DNA from 3 places in the Nostoc sp. DedQUE08 genome. Region 3 is predicted to be linked to each of the others. Evidence: predicted binding sites of a transcription regulator. Region 3 holds the regulator's gene; each other region holds the start of a gene.
What was found. The regulator NtcA, encoded in region 3, controls nitrogen genes in cyanobacteria. The targets are predictions, from matches to a motif close to TNTGTANNNNNNNNTACANA.
Positions count from the first base shown of each region.

Region 1: RMY64_RS06755 (DUF3155 domain-containing protein) is a predicted target of NtcA. The motif match lies at 4,803-4,822, and genes of this name have one in related genera.
Region 2: RMY64_RS32210 (DUF2605 domain-containing protein) is a predicted target of NtcA. The motif match lies at 4,517-4,536, and genes of this name have one in related genera.

Region 1 is NZ_JAVRCD010000007.1:78,896-85,775, forward strand. Features, by position in the region: gene RMY64_RS06730 (AraC family transcriptional regulator) at 1-78, opposite strand, end outside; gene RMY64_RS06735 (NADP-dependent oxidoreductase) at 375-1,340, shown strand; gene RMY64_RS06740 (SDR family oxidoreductase) at 1,416-2,171, shown strand; gene RMY64_RS06745 (aldo/keto reductase family oxidoreductase) at 2,298-3,185, shown strand; gene RMY64_RS06750 (ATP-binding protein) at 3,211-4,563, opposite strand; gene RMY64_RS06755 (DUF3155 domain-containing protein) at 4,851-5,168, shown strand; gene RMY64_RS06760 (cofactor assembly of complex C subunit B) at 5,620-6,150, opposite strand; gene RMY64_RS06765 (PadR family transcriptional regulator) at 6,203-6,550, opposite strand.
Region 2 is NZ_JAVRCD010000076.1:1,154-8,033, reverse strand. Features, by position in the region: gene RMY64_RS32235 (chlorophyll a/b binding light-harvesting protein) at 1-826, shown strand, start outside; gene RMY64_RS32230 (chlorophyll a/b binding light-harvesting protein) at 928-2,451, shown strand; gene RMY64_RS32225 (hypothetical protein) at 2,682-2,957, shown strand; gene RMY64_RS32220 (hypothetical protein) at 3,004-3,249, shown strand; gene RMY64_RS32215 (DUF2973 domain-containing protein) at 3,465-3,794, opposite strand; gene RMY64_RS32210 (DUF2605 domain-containing protein) at 4,102-4,419, opposite strand; gene RMY64_RS32205 (hypothetical protein) at 4,637-4,798, shown strand; gene thrS (threonine--tRNA ligase) at 4,937-6,772, shown strand.
Region 3 is NZ_JAVRCD010000015.1:135,525-142,404, reverse strand. Features, by position in the region: gene RMY64_RS13000 (ABC transporter ATP-binding protein) at 1-371, opposite strand, end outside; gene RMY64_RS12995 (hypothetical protein) at 463-711, opposite strand; gene hisB (imidazoleglycerol-phosphate dehydratase HisB) at 862-1,503, opposite strand; gene fabI (enoyl-ACP reductase FabI) at 1,585-2,361, opposite strand; gene ntcA (global nitrogen regulator NtcA) at 2,741-3,412, shown strand; gene RMY64_RS12975 (DUF3084 domain-containing protein) at 3,581-5,071, shown strand; gene RMY64_RS12970 (resolvase) at 5,195-5,647, shown strand; gene RMY64_RS12965 (DUF3146 family protein) at 5,727-5,990, opposite strand.

The DNA of each region.
Region 1 (6,880 bases), on a different contig from region 3:
GGTGTGCCGCTCCACTAATGCCGCCAGCGCTTCGCATCGATCTGCAACTACCTCAGAATTGGGGATAACGAAAGTCATGGTAAAGCCTCGACTCATTCAATGCCCTACACGATTATAGAATGTCTTCAAGCAATCCATGCTGGAGAATTAGGCAAGGATCGAAGAGTTTTAGGCATTGGAAACTCTGAATCGAATTCGTAGGATGAAAGCATCTCAAGCAAGACCTTAAAGAGTCCGAACAACGATGCCGCATTTGTTTCCTGAAATTAAAAACTTCTTGGAGGAAATGGCAATCCGTCCAAACAAACTTTGAAAAGTTTTACGCCTTTGAACTCTTCAATAACAACTGAAGCAATAAGCAGGAGAACCTATTTATGCAAAATACTCCCCAACAAATGCAAGCAATGGCTGTGGACGAGTTCGGTCATGCTGACAAGCTGACTTTGCACACCTTAGCCGTGCCTATGGTAGATGCAGGCGAAGTTTTGATTCGCATCGAGACTGCCGGAGTTGGCATCTGGGACGCAATGGAGCGTGAAGGCGATCTGGTGTATAACGAAGTCCACTTTCCGCGCGTGCTGGGCGGCGAATGTGCAGGCACGATCGTTGCCATTGGCGACAGCGTTGAGCGTTTTGCTATTGGCGATCGCGTTTACGCCCAGAGCTTCATGAATGACAAGGGCGGTAGCTATGCCCAATACGTCATCGTATCTGAAAAAACGATCGCGCCGATACCCGATGGTCTCGATATGGTGATGGCAGGCGGACTACCCATTGCTGGTATCACAGCGCTAAACAATTTGCTGGCACTGGGGATAGGCAGCGAAACCAAATTAATGCTGTGGGGCGCGAGCGGCGGTGTCGGTCACGTGGCGCTGCAACTGGCTAAACGTATGGGGGCAAACGTTTTCGCGATCGCATCGGGTGCAGACGGCGTAGAGCTGTCCAAGCAATTGGGTGCCGATGAAGCAGTGGACGGACACAGCGACGACATTGCCCAACGCGCCCGCGCTTTTGCACCCGATGGTTTCGATGCGGCGCTGGTGCTGGTGGGCGGCGACAAGGTTCAATCCACGCTGAGTTTGGTGCGCCAGGGTGGGATCGTCTCCTTTCCTAACGGCGTGATGCCCGAACCCAAAGCGCCCGACGGTGTGGAACTCAAGAAGGCAAATGGCTTCGCCGACCCGATGTTGTTAGACGAACTTAACCGATTGATCGGTATCGGTGAGTTTCAAGTTCACATCGCGCAGACATTTGCGCTGTCAGAGGCGGCACAAGCGCAGGATGCGATGAAACAGCACTATCTGGGCAAAATCGTGTTGCGCGTGAGCGGCGAATAAGCGCTGATTGAATTTTCAGGTTTTACAACAACTTTACTCTCAACAAACTCTGACATCTTTACAGAAAAAATACTTATGAATCTCACGGACAACACTATCCTCATCACTGGCGGCACAAGCGGCATCGGTCGTGGGCTTGCCGAGGCTTTCTATCAACGCGGTAATCAAGTGATCGTCGCAGGTCGCCGTCAACATCTTCTCGACGAAATCACTGCCGCTCACTCCGGCATGCACGGGATTCAACTTGACGTTCAAGACCCGGCAGACATCGAAGCCTTTGCGTCCCGCATTCGAGAGCAGTTCCCTAAACTCAATGTTCTAATCAACAATGCCGGAATTGCTAAGACGGAAGACCTCACCTCAGCTCCGATCGATTTCTTTGCGATCCAGTCTATGATTCAGACTAATGTTGTTGGTGTACTTCACCTCACGGCGGCACTCCTCCCGACTCTCAAACAGCAACCGCATTCAACGATTATCACCACCACCTCTGGCTTGGCTTTCGTTCCCATCAGTCCATATCCGACTTATTGCGCGAGCAAGGCTTTTCTGCACTCTTGGTTGCAGTCGCTCCGCGTTCAGCTTCAAGAAACCTCCGTGGAGGTTCTTGAACTTGCCCCACCCTACGTACAGACGGAACTTGGCGGGGCTAGTCAGGCGACCGATCCTGCCGCAATGCCACTGGCTGACTTTATTGCTGAAGTGATGCAGATTCTCAGCACTCCCAACCCGCCCCACGGCGAAATCCTTGTTAATCGTGTCAAAGCACTACGATTTGCTGAAAGGAACGGTGAGTATGAGCAAATATTCGCAAGCCGCAACGAACAATGACAAGCGTTAAGAATCTATCGATCGCCAAGAGAGGGCTGCGATCGCACGCAGCGACATCAATGAGAAATGGACTCTACAAAATTGCTTTCGTTAAATCACTAAAAAATTCTTGGAGAAAGTAGCAATATGTCTGAGCAAACGAACCTTGGTGGGAATTTTACGCTGCCGAACACTTCAATAACAGTGAAGCGCATAGGTTATGGTGCCATGCAACTCGCGGGCCCGAATGTAATGGGTGCGCCGCGAGATGTGGATGCAGCCGTTGCTGTTTTGCGCGAAGCGATCGCACTTGGCATTAATCATATCGATACCAGCGACTTCTATGGGCCTCACATCACGAATCAAATTATCCGACAAGCACTGCATCCCTACCCGGAAGATTTGGTAATTGTCACCAAGGTCGGGGCGCGTCGTCCTGAAGATGGCTCGTGGGTTCCCGCGATGTCGCCGCAGGAACTAACCGAAGCGATTCACGACAACCTGCGTAATCTCGGACTCGATGCGATCGATGTTGTCAATCTCCGCTTGATGGGTGACGTTCATGGGCCATCGGAGGGTTCTCTTGCAGAGCCGCTAACGACCTTAGCCGAACTTAAGGAGCAGGGATTAATTCGTCACCTCGGTTTGAGCAATGTCACACCTACGCAGTTGGCAGAGGCGCAAACGATCGCAGAAATCGTCTGCGTGCAGAATCAGTACAACGTAGCGCACCGGGAAGATGACGCTTTCATTGACGACCTCGCAAAGCAGGGAATTGCTTATGTGCCGTTCTTCCCGCTGGGTGGGTTCAATCCGTTGCAATCGTCAGCCCTCGATGCTGTCGCAGCATCACTTGGAGCTACACCGATGCAGGTCGCCTTGGCATGGCTGCTTCAGAGATCGCCGAACATCCTGTTAATTCCCGGAACGTCATCCATTAGTCATCTGCACGAAAACACCAAAGCGGCAGACCTGCAACTTTCACCGCAAACGATCGCACATCTCGACGCGATCGCTACAACTGCGGTTCAGTGAAAACATTATTGTCCAAGGCTAAAAACTAATTCTCAACTTCCGGCAACCAAATAATAAATGTAGTTCCTGGCGCATTGGGTGAAGTGAATTTAGAGTTGATTGCAGGGCTGAAAACCTCAATTTCACCCTGCATTTGCTCTATTAATTGTTTAGCGATCGCTAACCCCAAACCTGTACCTGGGATTTCTGTTTGCGCTTGTACTCCGCGATAATGCCGTTCTCCAAGATGTTCTAAATCTTGGGGTGGAATGCCGGGCCCGTTATCACTAATAACTATTCCCTGAAAATTAGCTTTTTCTTGCCCCGCCTGAATCAAAATTTTGCCACCAGTGGGAGTGTATTTCAAAGCATTATCAATAATATTAGTTAACACCTCTCGTAATGCTTTGACATTGGCACGTACTAGGGATGAATTCTCTTGAATTTCAGTTATTAGTTTTAGCTTTCGCTCTTGGGCGATCGCTTTGGCTGATATTAATAATGGTTCTAATATATCTGCTAGGGAGCAGTCAACTGCTTTATCTCCCGTTCCTGGTAATAATAACGGAGGTTTAGCATCTTTTTGGATAGTTGCTTCTACAAATACTTCTTCAGGGAGATGTAGTGGTGCTAAATCTGCCTCTGTCAAATCAATTACTTGATCGAATTGTTGCAGCAATTCTTGGAGGCGATCGCTTTCTCTGACAATACTATTTGCCACATCCCGGTTAACATCTGCTGGTCGTAGTCGTTTCAATAGGAGTTTGCCAAAAGTCCGTAACGCCGTTAATGGGTTCCGAAACTGATGCAACAAATTATCCAGCAAATCTCGCTGTTTTTCTTGGAGAATTTGTTGCTCGCGCAACTGTTGCTCAAACCATGCTCGCCGCTGATCTAAAATACAAGCGATCGCTAATGTTTGGGCTATCCGTTGAATCTGACTTTGTTCGTGTTCATTCCATACCCGATCTTTCCTACCTGTCACTAATAACCCCATCATCACACCCTCATAAATCAAAGGCAAAACAATTTGGTTGCCACTAAGTAGGTATTCCTCTTTGAGATCGGGTTGAGACGTATCTGGTATCTCAGACTCCCGTGATGAAGTTGGAGATTCTGAACCTGCTGTCAATAACCTTCCCTGTTGATTGGGTAATATAAACGCCTTTCCAAGTTGAAGTTGCTTGTATGCCGTCGCTTCAATAGTTTCCTCTCCTGGCAGCAATAATGCTGTTTCCGGGTAAATCACCACAGGAATCAGTTTGGCATCGCCAGAAGGAGTATCTACCAATTCTTGTGTTAAGTACACAATACTTAAAGTTGCTCCTAGCCCTTGGGTTAGTAGCGCTATTTGCTCTCGACACAAAGCAAGAAAATCAGAACTGGCAGACATTAACATTTTTTAGCTTTTGCTCAAGATTATAGATTTTGAGGCATGATGTAAGAGAGGATACTTAATTTTTACCTCACTCATTTCATCAAGCTTAACTAAAATCTTCAAAAGAGATGGTTTGTACTAAGGAATTATATTCTTAGGTGATTTTATTTTCTTGATGTTTCAAAGATATTAACTTTCTTATATTAAAAGGTTAAAAACTATTGATATTCTGAACTAGAACCTATATAATGACGACGGATTTTGTAGCTATCACTACAATCTATAGCTTGAAAGAGGAGGACAGTATATTGGCAAGGAGACGCAAAAGGAAGAGTCGTCGTCGTCAGGAAGGACGGCGTATTTTGGAACACGTGCCTCAATATAGCATCGAAAGTGGCGAAGAAAAGCCAGTAACAGCAGCGAGAAGATTCATTCAAGCTGAAGGGATTTTGCCACCAGCGTTGCTACTTGTAAAGCGAAATGAACACACTACAGATCGTTATTTCTGGGCAGAAAAGGGACTGTTTGGTGCTCAATACGTAGAGGAAAACCATTTCTTGTTTCCTAGTTTGAGGGTGTTGGAACCTTCACCAGGTCAAGAACCTCTTGCTTTAGCTAGTCGTTGAACCATAGATGGTCATCTTGGGCATTGAATGTGGCTCCTGACTATTATTAACTGGCAAAATTGCTAAGTTTATGCAAAATTTAATTTTTTTTTAGTTTGTAGCTGATTTGCCAGGAAATCTAGTCCAGGTAGTTGGAAAGTGAAGCTGTTTCAAACCACGCTAGATTGCATGGATTGATACTAATTTGATGATGCAAAAGGGAGTGAGTATAGAGCCAAGTGCGTCTAAAAAGAAGAGTGAAGTTGCGCTCTTATGCCGTAGATGGTTAAAGCTTGCTCTGTCAATGAATTTAAGTTAATGAATTTAAATTTTTTCCCCACGACTTTGGTCATGGGGAAAACTGACAAAGCAGCAGTCTTGATTTTCTCCTGACTACTTTCCATTGCCTGCATAGTAGGTTAGGTCAGAAGTCTGCATATCATAGTTAAGAGATGGTCGCAACAATCAACAATTATTTCCCAGGCTTGAGCTGTAGAGTCCTCTGCAACTCGCTGAGTTCATCTCGATGGGCAACTACAGCAATCTTACTTGAGGAGGTTTGTTCGCTCTGAGTTGTTTCTACTTTGAGCGATACCTTCTCAAGTCTTCCAGATTTTTTCCAATAAAATAGACCACTTAAAGGCGACAGCAGTACCATCGCCAGAACAAGGGTACTCAGGCTAGGAAAAAGCAGGGATGTCACCAGAGATAGACAAACAATGCCAGTCGCTGCTAGGAAAGTTAGAAATATGGCTAAGAACCAGCTGGGACGAACATTACCTTCAAAAATTACCTGATTTTGTTCTCGGTCTACCGTTGCCACTCGGTAAGACCGCGATCGAAAATACTCTTTTAATTGAGACATTAAAACAGCTTCATCTTGCTCAGATACTAGGTGGGCTATTTCTGTGCGGTCTTTAGTCGAGGCACGAATAAAGAAAAACAGCCCAACCGATAACAACAAGGTTAGCAGGAAGGTAGATGGCAGAATAGCAGTATCCATAACTAATTGTTAGTGTTTGACTGGAGGAGACTTATTCATTATCAATGATTCGTTACTTTTTCCTCCCGTTGATGTAGTCAAGCCATTGAAAAGCTAAATCCTGAGCTTGAACTTGCCATTCAGGAGAAACTTGGTACATCCGCCTGGGGCGCCCCCGTCCTTCGAGTTTCTTCCAATATCCAGTGATTGCCTTTTGGTCTTCTAGAAATTTGATTGCACTATAAAGTACGGTATCTGAAAGCCGATAGACGGGATACTCAGTTTCTAATTGCTCAATCAACTCGGTTCCGTAGGATTCACCTTGTAATAAAACAGACAGTATGTAACAAACTGCTAGTTCTTGACAAAGGTAAGTTGGCGGAGGATTCTCAAAAAATTGATATATATCCTCAAGTTTCATGGTTAGTGAATGGCTAAAAAAAATGCCTTAGGGTAAAGTCTACAATCCTTGTAGCTAGTATACAGTGCTACTACTACGCGAGTAATACATATAAAGCTACTTAGACTAGATATCTATTGCGTAAACATCAAACAATTACCCACGCCTGTGAAGTTGTGGGGCGAGTTTGCGAGTTTTAGGGGCACAAAACAATGTACCCCCACTCAAGCTCGATACGGTGTGGTGAGGAGCGAACAGACAGTGAGAGACTCAGTATCTTGGTGTTAACTGATGCCGAGCTGCTTAAGCAATAAAATGCCATCGAAGAAATTTTACAGGTAAAATGCTATT
Region 2 (6,880 bases), on a different contig from region 3:
TCAAGGTTGGAGTGTTAGTGCAAATGGTGCAGTCGTCGATACTTATCCCTACTTTGTAATTGGAGCTTTACATCTAATTTCCTCAGCTTTTTTGGGTTTTGGAGGAATCTTTCATTCCCTGCGTGGCCCGGAAAAATTGGAGGGTAAAGTTCCTTTCTTTGGCTACGACTGGTCAGACACGGGTAAAATGACCACAATCCTTGGTATACATCTGGTTTTACTGGGTTGTGGTGCATTCTTGTTAGTCGCCAAAGCAATGTACTTTGGGGGTTTGTACGACCCAAATGTTGAAAATGTGCGGGTAATTACAAATCCGACATTAAACCCAGCCGTCATTTTTGGTTATCTGTTTGGCGCAATTAGTAAATTTTGGATTGCTGGCGTTGACAACCTAGAAGACGTGGTTGGTGGACATCTTTGGGTTGGTGCAATGTTGATTATTGGTGGACTTTTCCACATAGCTACTAAGCCCTTTAGTTGGACGCATCCACTATTTGTTTGGTCTGGAGAAGCTTATCTCTCATACAGTCTGGGCGCTTTAGCACTGATGGGTTTTATTGCAACTCTCTTTGTATCGGTAAACACCACTGTTTATCCTGAAGTTTTTTATGGGCCGGCGCTTGTAGTTAGACAGAATATCGTGCCGTACTTTTCATCACCTAACCCTGACCTTGTAACTGCCCGGACTTGGTTAGCTAATGCCCATTTTTGGTTAGCTTTCTTCTTTCTCCAAGGTCATATCTGGCACGCCTTGCGGGCGCGTGGGTTCGATTTTCGCAAAGGTAGGGTGAGTCAGGAGGCGGTGATTCCGCAACCAATTAGCTAAATTCAATTAAATGCATTTAATGCATTTAATGCAATAAATTTGCAATTGTCTGGAAGCATAAGCTCAACAATATTGCTAAATATTCTCAAGGATTTTTGGAAATGACAGCAGTAATTGAAGATAGCCCATATAAGCAACAGATACCTGATGTTGGTTGGTGGGCTGGTAACTTTCGTCTCACTAATTTATCGGGAAAATTACTAGGCGCTCATATTGCCCATTCTGCATTGATTTTGTTATGGGCTGGAGGGATGACGCTGTTTGAATTGTCGCGCTTCAACCCTAATGAGCCAATGTATGAGCAAGGCTTAATTTTGCTACCTCATCTAGCAACTCTCGGTTTGGGTGTCGCTACTGGTGGGCAAGTTATTAGCACCTATCCCTACTTTGTAATCAGTGTCTTACATCTGATACCTTCAGTGATTCTGGCAGCTGGTGGTATTTATCACTCCCTGCTGGGTCCAGAAGTGTTACAAGATAATCCTACTTGGGCTGGATTTTTTGGCTATGACTGGAAAGATAAGGACAAGATGACAACCATCTTGGGCATTCACCTCACGCTTTTAGGTTTAGGTGCTTTGGCTTTAGTTGCTAAGGCGGTGTTTTGGGGTGGACTGTTTGACCCTTGGGCTGCTGGCGGTGGAGATGTCAGGGTAATCAATCATCCGACACTTAACCCATTGCGCATCTTTGGCTACCTATTTGGGGTTTGGGGGCCAGAGGGATTGGCTGCTGTTGATAACTTGGAAGATGTTGTTGGCGGTCACATCTGGGTTGGTTTGATGTTAATTGGTGGTGGTATTTTCCACATCTTGACTAAGCCATTTGCTTGGGCACGCCGAGTTTTGATTTACTCAGGGGAAGCGTATTTATCTTACAGCATTGGTGCTGTAGCATACATGGGCTTTTTAGCAGCATATTTTGCATCAGTCAATAACACTGTCTATCCGGAAGTTTTTTATGGCCCAGTTAAAGCTATAGAAACTTCTACTGGTATAGTTTCTGCTCGTGGTTGGTTGGTAACTTTCCATTTTGTCCTAGCGCTCATGTTTCTGTTAGGTCACATTTGGCACGCTCTCCGCGCTCGTGCGATCGCAGCCGGGTTTGATTTTAAAAATGGTGATATGGTTCAGCCTCCACGTGTAGAGCGCCAAACGAGTAATCAGGTAAGCGCAGTCAATTCTTCTGATTTGACGCTGAAGTTTCTCAAATACTTACCAATTTACCGCCCCGGTATATCTCCTTTGTGGCGGGGATTAGAAATTGGCATGGCTCATGGTTACTGGCTAGTTGGCCCCTTTGCAACATTAGGTTCATTGGGTTTATTACGCAATTCTAATGTCGGCAGCTTGGTTGGTTTATTAGCCACAGGCAGTTTGATTATCATCCTGACAATTGGTTTTTCGCTTTATGGCACTACTAGCTACGAAAGACAGCAAGAAATCTATTCACGATCGGTTTCGGTTGCAACTGTTGCCAAAGTACCACAGAGCATCAATACTGTCGCCGAATGGAGTCAATTTACCGAGGGCTTTTTGATTGGTGGAATTGGTGGAGCAATCTTCGCTTATCTGCTATTGACTAGTATTGCTTTATTCGGTGCGATCGCAATCAACTCGATTTAATCATCTAGTGATTTAGTACTCATCATGTAAAGACGTAGCATTCTACGTCTTTACAATAAATTAGAGCAAGACTTAAATTGCTCACACTCGCCTCATTCCTTTTGATTTATGTCTACCTACTAGACTCAGTTAATTTAGTTTCACTCAACACTAGCTAAATAATATTTCATGCCTGCGGTTAAAAGCAGTTGACTGCGGGCACTTTTTTCTAATCTTTAGGAGGATGACTTATGCTGGCTACAATTTTTTGCGCTTCATTTGCTTGGGCCACTTTGATTTTCTTTATTTTGAGTATCTGCTTTACTTTAAAACAAGGGATAAATCATTTAAAAAAGCTACATCAAATTCCTTGTCATGCTTGTGAATATTTCACTAACGACTATCGCCTTAAGTGTACTGTACATCCAACTAAAGCTTGTTCTGAGGAAGCGTTTGGCTGTCTTGACTTTGAACCTCAAACTTCTTTTTGTAATGCTTGTCAAAAGGGTCGGCAAAAGCTTTATTAAAATTTTCTAATTAGATAATTTCTAATCCGTAATACTCTAAATACTTATGAACAGACAATCTGATTTGCTATCGGAACTATGCGATTTTTTATATCCTCGTAGTCCATATTATGGGCAATTTAAACCAGAGTATCTAGTATTTAACGCTAATCTTCAAAATTTTTCTCAACGGGTAAACTACATTTGCAGCCTCCAAACTAGTGGTAAACTTTCACCACAAGAGGCTTACAAACAAATTCACATCCTCTGGAGACAGTTGAAAAGTGCTAAAAAAGAATTGGAAATTCGCTAGCTAAATAGAATGAAAATTGTATACGCCTGCGATCGCAGTCTTTGCAAGATGAGTGGAGTTGTCCACCAATTGAGTATTTTTAACAAAATGTAAAAAAGTTACATTGACTGGATTGATATGGAAATAAATTTTTACTCAGAAAAAAATTAAGGATGTAAAAACAACAACCATTTACACCCAAATTGCTAACAGACGCGATTAATCGCGTCTCTAGATTATGCTTCTTCTGAATTATCTCTTTTATGTCCTGGGGATGCTTCGTAAAGTGCATCGAGATGTTGACGCGCATCTTCAACGTTAATTGAACGCATTATCAAAAGTGGCTCTTTAATTAAATTCCCCGCGTTATCTAACAACTCTGGATGGGGTACAAACTGTTTTTTTGATGAATAATAACCAGAGTTACGTTGGTTATTCATTGGCGAGGAATTCGTTGGGTAAGTTCGCTCCCGATCGAAAGTGAACATAATCAGGTTACGGATTAAGTTGCCAACAGCTATAAATGCAAGGATTGTAAAAGCAAGAATGTAAAGCAGATGTAACATTGGATTTTCCTCCAGAACAGCAATTTTTAAAACTTTATTTTGTAACGCTTTGTTTCGCCGATACTGTACTCACAGTTAAGACGAATATTCTACGCACTTTTCAGGCGCTTACATTTATATGAAGCTATTTGTCAACCGTTATTCCACTTACGGTAGCATAGGATACATTATTTTGCTAATCCAGTTAATGTTAAGAAATTGTTAAGAATTTTCTACTATTTTTTTAAGACTGATTTACCATCTTGCGTAGACGCTTCCTTGGTAAGTCTTGAGACATCGCTAAGTTGTCTGCCGAAATTTAGCGCGCTTAGACTTCACGTCCTTGACGAAAGCGCATTGCGACATTCCAGCATTCTGTTACTAATTCATGCCAAGGCATTAACGTTGCCATATCAATTCCGACTTGTTTATCAGTTGCATTAAATAGCATCTTCGCCGTATTTAGTTCATCCTGAGCTTGCTTAACCCGCAAGAGCAAGTCAGATTGCTCTTGGTGACTCATAAATGAGAGTTCCTCAGTTTCGAGTAAATGGCGCGATCGCGTAAACCAATGCTGAAAATCTTCCAGCAGCGGATCTAAAACCGTTTTAAACAACTCAGGCCCTGGTAAATTTGAGTCTGACATAAATAAGAGGGATATTTCAAACTTGCTTACTAATATTAACGTTATTTACGTTTCTTAATACTTTTTAGATTTCTCTCATAATTACTTAATGTAAAATTTTGTAACAAAGGGCACAAAATTTATTATATAGTCTCGATCTCTGGTTTGTACAGTGCCTTTGGACAGGCATCTATAGGCATATATGACAGCGAGTTGCAATTCATAAGATAATTTAGCGATGTCTACGACGGGCTACGCCTACGCAGGCAATCCTGAATTTGAAACTCAGGTAACAAATCAAAAATTTATCTTTATTTTTGGATTGAAGAAGAATTCAGAAGTCAAAATTCAGGACTCAGAATCAAACCGCTACGCAAAGTCATTAGCTATTAGTCATTAGTCATTAGTTATTCGTAACGGACAAATGACAACGGACAAATGACAAATGACTAATTAACCAAAGTCGTTATAGTTGAATAAGCCTACAGATTCAGATAAATCACCTTTTGTAATCACCTCGCCAACGGTTCAGCAGCCAATGTCGCCAAATTCATCAAATCAGTCACAACAGTTAGAACAAGTTGAAAAAATCTATTTACCGCGTACCAGCGAATCGGAGAACTTAAAAAAGATTCGCCACACTGCTTCCCATGTTATGGCAATGGCGGTACAAAAGCTGTTTCCCAAGGCGCAAGTTACAATCGGCCCTTGGATAGAAAACGGTTTTTACTACGACTTCGACAGTCCAGAACCATTTAGCGAAAACGATCTCAAAGCCATCAAGAAAGAGATGGCGAAGATTATCAATCGCAAATTGCCAGTAATTCGGGAAGAAGTCAGCCGCGAAGAAGCCGAACGCCGGATTCAAGGAATTAATGAACCTTACAAGCTAGAAATCCTGGGAGATATCAAAGAGGAACCAATCACAATTTACCATCTGGGGAATGAATGGTGGGATTTGTGTGCGGGGCCTCATCTGGAAAATACTAGTGAATTAAACCCGAAAGCAGTTGAACTAGAAAGCGTTGCTGGCGCTTATTGGCGTGGGGATGAAACTAAAGCCCAATTACAACGCATCTACGCCACCGCTTGGGAAAGTCCAGAACAACTCGCTGAATATAAGCGACGCAAAGAAGAAGCGCTACGGCGAGATCACCGGAAACTGGGTAAGGAACTGGGATTATTTATATTTTCCGATCTAGTAGGGCCGGGTTTACCTTTGTGGACACCCAAAGGCACTTTGTTGCGGAGTACTTTAGAAGATTTCCTCAAGCAAGAACAGGTAAAACGGGGTTACTTATCTGTAGTAACACCCCACATTGCCAGAGTAGATTTATTTAAAACTTCTGGACATTGGCAGAAGTATAAAGAAGATATGTTCCCCTTGATGGCAGACGATCAGGAAGCTGCTGCACAGGAACAGGGCTTCGTGATGAAGCCGATGAATTGCCCCTTCCATATCCAAATATATAAGAGTGAGTTGCGCTCTTATCGGGAACTACCGATGCGACTGGCGGAATTTGGTACTGTTTACCGCTACGAACAATCAGGGGAATTGGGCGGTTTAACACGGGTGCGCGGCTTTACTGTAGATGATTCTCACCTGTTCGTTACCCCAGAACAGCTAGATAGCGAATTCCTTAGTGTGGTGGATTTGATTTTGTCGGTGTTCAATAAGCTGCAACTGAAGAACTTTAAAGCTAGACTCAGTTTCCGCGATCCTGCTAGCGATAAGTACATCGGTAATGATGAAGTTTGGGACAAAGCCGAAGGTGCAATTCGCCGTGCAGTTGAAACCTTGGGAATGGAACACTTTGAAGGGATTGGAGAAGCGGCATTCTATGGGCCAAAACTTGACTTTATCTTTAGTGATGCCCTAGATCGCGAGTGGCAATTAGGAACTGTACAAGTAGATTACAATTTGCCTGAACGCTTTGAGTTGGAATACGTCGCTGAAGATGGGGTTCGCAAACGTCCAGTAATGATTCACCGTGCGCCTTTTGGTTCGCTAGAACGGCTAATTGGGATCTTGATTGAAGAATATGCGGGTGATTTTCCTTTGTGGTTAGCGCCAGTGCAAGCTAGATTACTGCCAGTGGGTGATACACAGTTAGACTTTGCGAAAGATGTGGTGGCGAAGATGCGTGCATTAGGCATCCGTGCAGAAGTTGATACCAGTGGCGATCGCTTGGGTAAACAAATTCGCAATGCAGAGAAAGAAAAAATACCCGTGATGGCTGTGGTGGGAGCTAAGGAAGTGGAAACTAATACCTTAAGTATCCGTACCCGCGCCTCTGGGGAATTGGGAGTTATAGCTGTAGATGAGGTGGTAGATAAGATGAAAGATGCGATCGTTAAGTTCGAGAATTTCTAAAATCTAACCGCAAGCGCACACTAATCATATATTGGTGTGCGTTTTGTCTAGCTGGTAGGTTTTGGGAAGGTGCGATCGTAACGTATTTAATTATTAAAGGCTCATTAA
Region 3 (6,880 bases):
CCAGCAGCAAGCTGTAAAAACTCCCAACCAGTGAGATAGTCATACAAATAGGGATTTTCTGGCAGATAGCCAATATGTTGCTTAACACTGCGATCGCCTATTGGCTTATCCAATAATAATCCCCGTCCAGAGGTAGGATGAATAATTCCCAGCAATAATTTTAAAAGGGTGGTTTTACCAGCGCCATTAGGCCCCAACAACCCAAAGGTTTCGCCTTTGTAAACCGTTAAAGAACAGTTTTTGAGAGATACGACTTTTTGATTTAGCCAAAAACCAGTGCGATAGACTTTTCGCAACTCAGAAGTTAGGACTACTGGCGGAGTGTCTGTCGTATTAAGTTGAGAATTAGGGTCATCTGCAACAGACTTCATCTCGGTTAAATCGCTATTTATCAGCTTGGTATTAATTAAAAATTACCCGGTAGGCTGATAATAACCATCACAAACGAGTGTGTCAATTAGCTCAAACTGGTGAGTGGGGATTGGGAAGACAAGGGTAGATTTTTCCCAATGCCCAATACAACTCTTGAAGAGGCTGCGCCCGAAGCGTAGCTATGCCGCAGGCTTTACGACTACGCGGTAGTTGAGCGCAGTCGAAACTCAGTACAAGTGCCCAATGCCCAATGCCGCATGGCACGCTTGTTAACGGCAAACCTATTATTCGTAAGGCTTTTGGGTGTGGGGTGTGGGGTGTAGTGAGCAAGAAGTTCATTGATGTTCGCACGAGGATTGTACTTTTCTTACTTTTTCCCTACACCCTACACCCTACCCCCAACACCCAGCCCTAGCAGGGGTTTTATCTTTTCTTAGTGCCATTCGCCCAATGCTCAATGCCTAATCCCAATATTCAATTTGACTCCTGTCATAGAACTCCCTTAGAACTGGGAATAAAGCCAGCACGTCGGGGGTCAATTTCTACCGCCTGCCGTGTTGCTCTTGCAAAGGCTTTAAATGTCGCTTCAATAATGTGATGGGAATTAATACCATCCAGTTGCCGAATGTGCAGTGTCATTTGGCTATGGTTCACCAAAGCCACAAAAAATTCTCGCACCAGTTGGGTGTCATATGTTCCTACCCTCTGAGTAGGAATTTGCAAGCCGTAGCTGAGGTGAGGCCGTCCAGAAAAGTCTAGCGCTACCTGAACTAAGGCTTCATCCAGTGGTGCAAGAAAATTACCAAAGCGGACAATGCCTTTTCTGTCGCCTAGTGCTTGGTTGAAAGCTTGCCCTAAAGTAATGCCTACATCTTCGTTGGTGTGATGGTCATCAATTTCCCAGTCTCCCTTGGCTTGGACATCTATATCAATCAGCCCGTGGGAGGCAATTTGATGCAACATATGATCCAAAAACGGAATGCCTGTTCCTGCTGTGCAAGTTCCTCTACCATCCAGGTTGATGGTAACTTGCACATCAGTTTCACCAGTAGTGCGGTGAACAGTGGCAATCCGAGAAGTTTCAGTTAGGCGATCGTAGTTTGAATTAACTTGGCGATTGGTTGTTTGCATGGGGAGTGAAAAGAGTTAGGAGTTAGAAGTTAGGAGTTAAAAATTCATAACTCATAACTCCTAACTCCTAACTTTATCGCGTCACATTCCCATAATTTCATATCCTGCATCTACATATAGAATTTGTCCGGTAATCCCACTGGACAAATCACTACACAAGAAAGCCGCAGCGTTGCCTACTTCTAGCTGAGTGACGGTGCGTCGTAGGGGAGCTACTTCTTCTACATGATGAATCATATCCAAAATTCCACCCACTGCTGAAGATGCCAATGTACGGATGGGGCCTGCGGAGATGGCATTCACGCGGATATTTTGCGGCCCTAGTTCAGCAGCCAGGTAACGCACACTCATTTCTAAACCCGCTTTAGCAATTCCCATAACGTTGTAGTTGGGGATTGCCCTAACACCACCTAAATATGTCAGGGTGACGATACTACCTCCCTCTGTCATCAAAGGTTTCGCTGCACCACTTAATTGCACTAGTGAGTAAGTACTAATTTCTAAGGCGGTGTTGAAGCCAGAACGAGAGGTTTGGCTAAAATCTCCACTTAAATCGTCTTTGCTGGCAAAAGCCAGACAATGGATGAGGATATCTAGCTTTCCCCACTGTTCGCGAATTGTCTCAAAGGTAGATTTAATTTGGTCTTCATCTTGGACATTACAGGGAAGAAATAAGCTGGGGTTAAGAGGTTCTACCAACTCCGCGACTTTTTTCTCCATCTTGCCGCGTTCATCCGGCAGGTAAGTAATACCCAGGTTTGCTCCAGCTTTGTGCAGTTGTTGGGCGATGCCCCAAGCGATCGAGCGGTTATTGGCAATACCTGTAACAAGGGCATTTTTTCCAGTCAGATTTAGCATATAAATTGTTAATGCGATCGATCATTAGGAGCATACTAGAATCTGAGGCACGTTTTGTCTTTGTTTTATACAGGCTTGACAAAAATGAATATTGCTAAGGGTGTTTGCTGTGACAAAAACCTTGATTTTTTATAAAGATATTCTCAAGATATCTTTATTTGTTCTTCAAAAAACCTTTTGAATATAGCTATTGGAAGTACTTATCAACAATTAGTAGCTGAAAGGATCAACAATTATGTATCATTATAAACAAAGAGTTATGAAGAGATTAGTTGGAGTATAGGAAAGTACAGAAAGGTTGACGGTGCTTTATTCATTTTTCGGGTGTATTCTTAGGTAATCAGTTTTTGTTTTTCCGGCATTGGGTAGGGGAAGGGAGATGATCGTGACACAAGATAAAGCCCTAGCAAATGTTTTTCGTCAGATGGCGACCGGGGCGTTTCCGCCAGTTGTGGAAACGTTTGAACGCAATAAAACGATCTTTTTTCCTGGCGATCCTGCCGAACGAGTTTATTTTCTTTTGAAAGGTGCTGTTAAACTTTCCAGGGTGTACGAGGCAGGAGAGGAAATAACGGTAGCGTTGCTGCGGGAAAATAGTGTTTTTGGTGTATTGTCATTGCTGACAGGAAATAAGTCGGATCGGTTTTACCATGCGGTTGCATTTACGCCTGCGGAATTACTGTCAGCACCAATTGAACAAGTGGAACAAGCACTCAAGGAAAATCCAGAATTATCAATGTTAATGCTGCGAGGTCTGTCTTCGCGCATTTTACAAACAGAGATGATGATTGAAACTCTTGCTCACCGAGATATGGGTTCTAGGTTGGTGAGTTTTTTGTTAATTCTTTGTCGGGATTTTGGCGTTCCTTGTGCAGATGGGATCACAATTGATTTGAAATTATCTCATCAAGCGATCGCAGAGGCAATTGGTTCAACTCGTGTTACCGTTACTAGGCTACTGGGAGATTTGCGTGAGAAAAAAATGATTTCTATCCACAAAAAGAAGATTACTGTGCATAAACCTGTTACCTTAAGTAGACAGTTCACATAAAAACAATTGGAGAAAGGGGAATCGGCGCGTGTTCTATTTTGAAAAATGACACTAATAGCTAGAGGTAAATCTAAAATTGAATAATTTCAGCTATTGCCAATTTCCACTTCTTTCCAGACAATGCTTAAAAGTAGTAGGCTGTATCAGGAAGGATTTCGGTAGCTAAAGATGACCACCGGATACATCCTCATCGCAGCAATTTTGATTCTGGGAGGCGTAATTGCCACCGTGGGCGATCGCATCGGCACACGAGTTGGCAAAGCCCGCCTCTCACTTTTTAAGCTTCGTCCAAAAAACACCGCCGTACTAGTAACAATTTTTACTGGTGGTTTGATTTCAGCATCCACTTTAGGGATTTTATTCGCTGCCGACGAAGGTTTGCGAAAAGGAGTCTTTGAGTTAGAAGATATTCAAACAGACCTCAGACAGAAGCGAGAACAGCTAAAAACCGCAGAAACGCAGAAAAGTCAGGTAGAAAGCGAGCTAAACCAAGCAAGAATTGCTCAAGCAAAGGCACAACAAGACTTGCAGGCAATTAATCAATCCTTGCAGGCGGCAAATGCTAAACAGAGGGAAACGCAAGCCCAGCTGAACCGTACCATTAGTCAACAAGCTCAAACTCAAACTCAACTCCAACGCACTCAAGGCCAGCTAGGACAAGTTGTAACTCAGTACCAAAAAGCCATAGCTGAGTTGCAAAGCGTTTCCAATCAGAGAAAACAGCTACAGGCGGCAGTTGAACTCTTGAAGACAGAACGTCAAAGACTATATGCAGAAGCGAAAACAGCCATTGACGAAGCCAAAACAGCAATTGAAAAACGCGATCGCGAACTTGCTAACCGTCAAGAAGCGATAGAAGCGCGCGATCAAAAAATTGCTCAACTGGATCAACTGATTCAAAAGCGTAACGTAGAAGTTGCAGCACGAGAGCAAGTGATTACCAAACGGGAATCGCGCCTCAAAGAATTGGAAGCACAACAGGAGGAACTAGAACAGGAAGTTGCCAGACTGGAAAAATATTATCAGTCCTACCGCGACCTGCGTTTGGGTAAGCTGGCCTTAGTTCGCGGTCAAGTTCTGTCCGCTGCTGTAATTCGTGTTACTCAACCTGCCGCTGCTCGTCAAGCAGTGGTACAACTTTTACAAGAAGCCAATCGCAACGCCAACCTCGAATTAAGCGAACCTGGTGCAAATTCGGCAAACTTAGAACTGCTGCGCGTGACCCAGGATAGGGTCGATCAATTAAGCAAGCAAATTGGCGATGGTAAAGAATACGTCGTGCGAATTTTTTCTGCTGGTAATTACGTCAGGGGAGAAAAGCAGATCGAATTTTTTGCGGATACAGCCCAGAATCAACTGGTTTTTTCGGGAGGCACGGTGTTAGCCACGACTACTGCTGATTCCCAAACCATGACATCTTATCAGTTACAGCAGCGGCTAGAAATACTGATTTCTGCTTCCCAATTTCGTGCCCGTAATGCCGGAATTGTCGAAAATGTGCAAGTAGAGGGGACTTTTCTGCGCTTTGTCAGCCAATTAAGACAGTATAATCAACTTTTGGAGATCAAAGCGATCGCAGCAGAGGATACTTATACAGCCGGGCCATTGAGAGTAAAATTGGTAGCAATAGTTAACGGAAAAATTATTTTTAGTACTTAAAAAATTATTTGCACACTGTTATTAGTAAGATTTAAACATATTGAGCAGCAGTCAAAATAATTGCTGTAGCTGCATTTTTTATTTAGCAGATACTATGCGAACATTTTTAATTTTTAATTAATTATGAATTTCCGTGAATTTTCACCAACACAACCAGTCATCTTGGGGTTCGATCCAGGTCGAGATAAGTGTGGTTTAGGGGTGATGGGACTGGATCGGCAACTGTATTATCATCAAGTCGTGTTAGCAAAAGAGGCGATCGCTAGCATTGAGACACTGCGCCAAAGGTTTCCGATCTCTTTGATGGTCATGGGCGACCAAACTACAGCCAAACAGTGGAGACAGAGATTATATCAAGAATTGACAGAACCGTTGAGTATTATTTTAGTAGATGAGCGCTACACAACCTTAGAAGCACGCGATCGCTATTGGCAAATGTTCCCGCCCAAAGGGCTAATCAAGCTATTGCCACAGGGTCTACGACAGCCTCCAAGACCCATAGATGACATTGTTGCCATCCTTTTAATCGAAAGATACTTAAATCGCCTCACTGAATCAGCAACCAGCCAATTTTAGATTTTAGACTTCGGCGTGAGCGCTCAGTCGAATACTTTTTTCTTCAATCCAGAATCCAAAATTGAATAACTCCAAACTTTTAAAGTTCCGCCCGAATCGTAAAAGCATAGTCTCCTCCAGGCTCTAGCTGGTAATCTTGTTGCTCTAAGAATCGACCCAGAGGTTCTTTGATTAAGGCGCGACCTTGGGAAGGCTTGACGGCAAGTTCTCCCCGACGAAAATGCCACTGGAAATGCCACTCAAACTCACCCGCACTCACTTCACCCTCAAGGAAGCCGTGTTGCCAGGATTGGCGGGTAATTCTGACATGGGCAATGGTTTCTGGCAGACGTTTTGCACTCACAATGCTTTATGTCAAGTGTGGAATAACAGCCGATGATCTAGGCTACTTATTTTATTTACCAAACATATCTCAATTAGACAAACTGACAAAGTGGGTATTTGTAGTTAACTAGGTTGTGTTTATGAGTAAGATGACTTCAGCATCCTGGAGTTGCGCCACCGATAGCGTAAGCAAATTAGGCGTAGCCTCTCCTAGAGAAGCGTTAGCGAGTTTTACTTCGAGGGTCATAGTTCGTCATAGATATTGGAAAATAAATCAAACGAGAAATGCTAATTTTTTCGTTGCTTCTAGCGATCGCATTTCAACTACTGGTACATTTCAGGAATCGTTCCCACTCGCAATGTGAAGCAGTCTCTAGCGTAAATACCCAAATTAAGCAGTGTCTAACACTCGTATCATAATTATGTCGCTGAAAGTTTTTGTTGGGAACCCACAATATATTTATGCCGCAAGATAGCTGTTTTTTGAATCTATATGTACTTCAAATGTTGGGCAAAAGTATCTGAAGCATACAATAAATTAAAAACTACAGATAAAAAGATTTTGTGAATTACGCATAGACTCTTATACGATTGGGTAGTCTTACTAAAATAACTATCTCTAACACCAATGCCTAAAAAAGTAGGGAGAATGTCTTGTGGAGTCCTCATCACAAACTAAAAAAGGCTTTTTAAAAGTTAGTGGTTTCTAAGTGGATTTTCATAAATAACTTTATATATTTTAGCATTTCATTTAGTTTGACTGCTTCAATAGTTTGTCAAAAACGATTTAGGTAGAACTATTAGTTATTACTATTTATGTGATGCTCAATTCCCTAACTCAAGTAAGATGTGCCCTCACTCTCAAAATAGATATTATATTTATTAAATGTAAATTTCAGTTTACGTAAT